DNA from 2 places in the Nosocomiicoccus ampullae genome. Region 1 is predicted to be linked to the other one. Evidence: riboswitches for the same ligand, from Rfam matches in the RefSeq annotation. Region 1 holds a riboswitch; the other holds the start of a gene.
What was found. A riboswitch is a leader RNA that binds a small molecule or an ion and turns the genes downstream of it on or off. The one in region 1 is predicted to bind lysine.

Region 1 (3,437 bases):
ATAATAACGAGTACAACGTCATCTAATTTTGAGACACTTGTTAGTTTTGTATCTTCCATATCATAAGCCTCCAGTACTTTTGTGCCTTTTGTTTTACCGTCGTTTAATAAAATCTCCATCGGTATATTAAATTTATATGCAAGTTCAACACTTCTTGGTTCAATGACCTTTGTGCCGAGATGTGCCATTTCCATGAGTTCTTCGTATGTGACGACGTTTAATTTTTTTGCGTCATTATAAATTCTCGGGTCAATAGAGTAAATGCCGGAAACATCCGTATAGATTGCACATTTCGCATTTAATTTTACAGCGAGGGCAACAGCTGACGTATCCGATCCTCCGCGACCAAACGTTGTAATATCTCCTAAAGGATTTATACCTTGGAATCCAGTCACGACGACGATTTCATTTTGTCTTAAATGATTTTCTATACGTTCGATATTAACGTCAGTAATTTTATTTTTACCGTGAACACCGTCGCTTTGAAATCCAGCTTGAAATCCAGTTAACGCGACAGCAGGGTGTCCTGATTCATTTAAGTGAATCGCGAGGAGTGCAGCACTTTTGTTTTCTCCAGTTGAAACGAGCATATCTAGTTCACGTTTAGACGGTGTCGTAGATAGGGCATGTGCCATATCTAATAATTCATTCGTTGAGTCTCCCATTGCTGAAACGACGACAACAACTTGCTGCGTTTTACTTTTCTCTAGTATGATGTCACTCGCACTTTTTATCTTTTCTAAATCTTTTAGCGACGAGCCTCCAAATTTCATGACGAGTCGTTCCATTTTAAAAGACCTCATTTCTTATTAAATCTTCGTAAGTTTCTCTTTCTACCGCAAGGTGCGTGTCACCATCTTTAACAAATACGACTGCGCCTCGCGGGATTTTGTTGTAGTTTGACGCCATCGACTCTGTATACGCACCAGTTGATGGTACTGCTAACGTATCGTTAATGTTAGCTTTTGGTAACTTAATATTTTCTATTAAGACGTCGCCACTTTCACATAACTTACCGGCAATTCGGTAATCGGTTGTTTTATTAGCATTCATATTATTAGCAATTGCCGCAGTGTATTTTGCTTCGTATAAAGAAGGACGTAAGTTGTCGTTCATACCACCGTCGATCAGTAAAAAGTCAAAGTGACTTGACGGCTTAATATGAGAGACGTTATATAAGGTAGTTCCAAAATCATTAATTAATGATCGACCAGGTTCAATAGAGATCGTTTCAACATCAATATCATATTCACGGATATAATTTTCGAGTACATCTATATATTCATTTAAAAAATTTTCGAGTTGAAGCGGCTGATCACCTTTAGTGTAGTAAACACCAAATCCGCCACCTAAGTTTAATTCATCAAGTTTTAAATTGAACTCTTTTTGAACGTCGCTATAAAATTCAATCATACGTTTTGCTTCAGTAAAATAAGACTTAGAGTCAAAAATTTGTGATCCGATATGACAATGAAACCCTTTAAAATCTAAATGACTTAAATGATTAAGTTCTTCTAAAAACTGTAAAGCCTCTTGAAATGTCATTCCAAATTTAGAATCGTCGTTAGACGTTTGAATATATTTATGAGTGTCTGTTTCAATCGTTGGGTTGACTCTTAACAAGACACGTTGTGTTTTATTTGATTTACTTAAAATATTGTTTAATATAGTTGCTTCACTTAAATTGTCTAAAACAATCGTACCGACATTTTCTCTTACTGCGAATTCGAGTTCTTCATAAGTTTTTGCATTACCATGAAAGTAAATATTTTCAGTATCAAATCCTGAATGCTTCGCAACGAAGAGTTCGCCACCACTCACAACGTCAAGTGACAGTTGATGAGATTTTAATTGCTTTACTAAATAACTGCATAGGAAAGCTTTTCCAGCGTATATAATATTTGTGTTAAAGAATCTTGATTTAAAATGATTTTTAAATGTATTAATTTTTTCATCGATTCCTGTTTCATCAAACACGTAAAGTGGGGTACCATACTTTTCTTTTAGAGTAGAAGTTGCTACACCACCAATTACTAATTCGTTATCAATCACTTCTGAAGTACCAAATAATCTCATCATTATCCTCCTTATAAATAAAAAACTCATGAGTACAAATGGCACTCATGAGTTCGGTGCCCTCAATGCAACTGCTCACCACTATAAGATTGGGCGTCTTATAGTGACAGTACTATCCTTATTCAGAAATAGTCCCAACGAAAATATCGTTTCGGCGATGGCTCCTTTCGAAAAGTCTACTATTAGCGCACCGCGGCCTCTTGTTACATTGAATATTAAATTGTATTTAAAATCTGAAAATTTTGATTAGACAAAATATATCATACAAATTTGAAAGGGTCAAATACAAATTAAAAATTTATAGATAATTATCGATTAACATGATAAAATAGGAAAACAATGAATGATTTTTCACAATATTATTCTGATAAAGTTTCTATAAATTGTGTTGTATAATAAAGTTAAAAATCGTTTGAGAGGAGATAAGCTGTTGAATCAAAGAGAGGCTGAAGTATTAAATCTCATTAAAGAGAATCCGTTTATTTCTCAGTCGGAATTATCTAAAAAACTTGGGTTAACTGCTTCTAGTGTATCGAGAATTGTTGCTGAACTTGTACATAAGGAATTTATTCAAGGTCAAGCTTACGTTCTAAATGAAGAGTTCCCAATTGTTTGTGTCGGTGCAGCAAATATCGATAAGAAGTTTTTTGTTCATCAGACACTCATTCATGGGACATCTAATCCGATTGACTCAGCACACTCTGTCGGGGGAGTTGTACGTAATATCGCTGAGAATTTAGGTCGTTTAGGCCAAAATGTAGCGCTCATTACGACAAGAGGAGACGATGCGGAGTGGTTGAAAGTTAAAGAAGCATCTGAGGCGTATATTAACTTAGATTTTACTGAAATTATCGAAGGGAAAAATACAGGTGCATATACTGCGTTAATTAACCGTGAAGGTGAAATGGAATATGGTTTTGCTGATATGAGTATTTATGATGAATTCACACCAGAAGTACTGATTCGCCAGACATATATTTTAAAGCGCGCGAAGTGTATTGTTGCAGATTTAAACGTACCGAAAGTGACGCTTGAATTTTTAACCGCATATGCGGAAAAACACGATATTAAGCTTGTGTTTATTCCTGTATCTGGACCAAAGATGAATCGTCTACCAGATTATTTAGAGCCCGTCGACTGGTTAATTGTAAACCGTGATGAAACAGAAACAGAGTTTAATATGGAAATTAAAACAGATGACGATTTAATAAAAGGTGCGAGACTTTGGAATGCACGTGGAGTGTCGAACGTTGTCGTAACGAACGGATCAAAATCGTTAGCATATTCATCTAATGATTATGAAAAAATTTATCCGATTAAACAATCGACGCGTGTCGTGGACGTGACAGGTGCTGGTGATA
Region 2 (3,437 bases), 760 kb from region 1:
GGCATCACCTTAAGTAAAGAAGATTTAGAACATCTATATGACGATGCAAATTTTGAAGTAATTTGTGCGAATTTAAGAGATGATAATGGTTTATTATTCAAACCATACACGATAAAACGTATCGGCGATTTAAAAATTGGCTTTATAGCAGCGACTGTAGAGTTTACACCGTTTTATAGAGCGCTTGACTTAGATGTTGAAGGGGCATTTTTATTTATTGAAGAGTATTTAAAAGAAATGAGACATCAGTGTGACGCAATTGTTATGTTGTCTCACCTCGGTAAATATGACGATGAAAGACTTGCAGCAGAGTTTAAAGAAATAGACATTATCATTGGCGGACATACACATCATACATTTCCAGATGACTACTTTGTAAATGACACACTAATTACTTCAGCGGGTCGTTTTGGTGAGTATTTTGGTTATGTAGATTTAGAGTTTGAAGACTATAAACTTGTCCAATCATCATCTAGAATTATCGACACAAATCTTTTAACAAATAATTACGATGCATATTATGACGTTGGTAAAGACATGTTAAAAAAAGAAGTGAAGCGAGATGTGTTAAAAATAGAGCGCACACTTTATACAATTAACTGGTTTACGTATACAATGCTCAAAATGATCCAGTCTTATACGAATACTGACGTCTCAATGATTCATGCAGGGTTAATTGCTGCAGAGTTTAGAGGCGGTACGCTAACTGAGTATAACTTACACAAAGTTTTACCACATGCTATCAACTTAATTAAAATTGAAATGTCTGGCAGAGATTTAAAAGATATGTATTACACGGCGAACATGCAAGAAACTAAAGATGAAATTATTAAAGGGCTAGGTTTTAGAGGCGACGTCATGGGTGTGTTTTTAATTGATGGATTGTCTGTAATTGAAAGTAAACGCGAGTTTTACATTAACGGAAAAATGATTGATGATGATAAAATATATACAGTCGGAACACTTGATATGTATTCATTCGGTCGATTTTTCCCACATTTTAATTCTCTTAAAAAGACTTATTATATGCCAGAGTTTTTAAGAGATATCGTAAATTATTATAGTGAATCATTACTCACTTCTAACGATTTTTGACTTTTATTGAATAAGACTTTATAATTAATACAATCGAAAAACGGAAAACTAAATATAAGTAGAGGCGCACATGACACTGGTAAAAGTTGGAGCAGCCATGCAGTGAAGACTTTGAAGAGGGATTGTGCCGAAATTATAGAGTTGGACACTCTATTTTTGGGACTTGGCTTAATAGGTTAAGTACTGTCATGAAGTTCATGATGCGCTACATTTGTGAAACACAAGTGCGGTGCGCTTGTGTTTTTTTATTACAAATTTTTAGGAGAGATATTGATGGATGCAGTTTTAAATTGGACGTATATTTCGCTTATTCCACCACTAATCACACTTATTCTCGTCTTACTGACGAGACGTGTCGATCTCAGTTTAGGAATTGGAATTTTAACATCAGCAATTGTTATTACGAATGGAAATATAGGAGAAACGCTGAGTAAAATTTGGCACACGTTCATAGATTTGATTATCGAAGATGGATGGCTAAACACATGGAGTGCGTATATATTAATCTTTTTAGCACTTTTAGGAATTATGAGTGCATTTATGAGTATGTCAGGTGGGGCACGTGCATTTACGAGTTACGCGATGACAAAAGTTAAAACGCGAACAGGTGCATTATTATTAAGTGGTGTACTCGGTATTATTATTTTCATTGACGACTATTTTAGTGCGATTATTACACCACAAGTATCAAAACCATTAACAGATAAATATCGAGTATCTCGCGCGAAACTCGCATATTTAGTAGATACAACAGCGTCACCAATCGCAGTAATTATGCCAGTATCGAGCTGGGGTGCAACAATTATGGGGCTTACTGCACCACTTCTTGTTGCAGCAGGACTCACGCATATTACACCGTTTGAATCATTTTTATACATTATTCCGCTAAACTTCTATAGTTTAAGTGCATTATTACTTATGTTCGTCGTTATTTTTACGAACTTTGATATATTTGGTATGAAAAAAGAAGAAACACGCGCAATTAAAGATGGTATTTTATATGATAATGAATTAGAAGAAGATGAATTACCTGTTGCTTATCATTCATCTAAAAATGCCTTAATCGTTCCGCTTGTTGGACTCGTCGTTGGTGTATTAGCTGGAATGATATATACAGGTATTAAAGAAAGTGGATCACTTAATCCACTAATTATATTAGAAAACAACTCGATTACACATGCGTTAATCTTTGGTGGAATTATCGGTGTCGTGTTAGCAGTTATGTATTACTACAGATTTACAAAGCAAGACGACAATTTTTCAAGTCATGAAACGTGGTTAGGATTTAAAAATGGTATAGAAGCGATGATTGGTCCAATTATCGTACTAATTTTAGCTTGGATGACTGGAGAATTAATTGGGGAATTAGGTACGGGTGAATTACTCGGAGAAATGGTGAAAAATTCAAATATTGAAGCGGCATTTTTACCAGCGATTGTGTTCATTGTTGCGTGTATTATGGCGTTAACAACAGGAACTTCTTGGGGATCATTTGGTATTTTAGTACCGATTGCAGGAAATATAATTATTACGCTTGAAGCGCCTGAATTATTACTTGTGACAATTGCAGCAGTGCTTGCTGGAGGAGTATTTGGGGACCATTGTTCACCGATTTCAGACTCGACAATTCTTTCAAGTACAGGATCAGGATCAGATCATATCGTTCACGTTATTACACAAATTCCGTATGCAATGATTGCAGCAACAATTTCACTCGTTTCGTTTTTAGTCGTTGGTTTTACAACGTCAACAGCACTCGGATTACTCGTCATGGCAGGGTTATTTATCATCTTAATTCTTTTAATTAAAGTCTTATACAGACCGATTGAAACTACTGAAAAATAGTGAATATATTCACTTTCATGATAAGTATACGGTTTCGTAAAAGTTATGTTATTATGAAATTAATTACATAATAAAGGTAGGGGTTTTAGTGGCTAAAAAGAATGAAGAAATTCTTAGAAAACCAGAGTGGCTTAAAATTAAGCTAAACACTAACGAGAACTATATCGGGCTAAAAAAGATGATGCGTGCAGAGAATTTACATACTGTATGTGAAGAAGCGCGTTGTCCAAATATACATGAGTGCTGGGCAGATAGACGCACAGCAACATTTATGATTTTAGGGTCTGTATGTACGAGAGCATGTCGTTTCTGTGCAATTAAAACAGGTCTTCCAAGTGAAGTAGACTGGGACGAGCCAAGACGTGTTGCTGAATCTGTACAAAAAATGGACTTAAAACACGCAGTAATTACAACAGTTGCACGTGATGATTTACGCGATGGTGGCGCAGCTGTTTACGCTGAGACAATTCGTAAAATTCGTGAATTAAATCCATATA

Region 2: it holds a riboswitch for lysine, as region 1 does, so the genes downstream of both, KPF49_RS01665 (Na+/H+ antiporter NhaC family protein) here and lysA (diaminopimelate decarboxylase) in region 1, are expected to answer to the same signal.

The regions. Positions count from the first base shown of each region.
Region 1 covers NZ_CP079110.1:1,105,566-1,109,002, reverse strand. The annotation lists gene KPF49_RS05710 (aspartate kinase) at 1-788, opposite strand, end outside; gene lysA (diaminopimelate decarboxylase) at 790-2,076, opposite strand; lysine riboswitch at 2,140-2,284, opposite strand; gene KPF49_RS05700 (PfkB family carbohydrate kinase) at 2,507-3,437, shown strand, end outside.
Region 2 covers NZ_CP079110.1:313,198-316,634, forward strand. The annotation lists gene KPF49_RS01660 (bifunctional metallophosphatase/5'-nucleotidase) at 1-1,095, shown strand, start outside; lysine riboswitch at 1,147-1,311, shown strand; gene KPF49_RS01665 (Na+/H+ antiporter NhaC family protein) at 1,369-2,940, shown strand; gene lipA (lipoyl synthase) at 3,029-3,437, shown strand, end outside.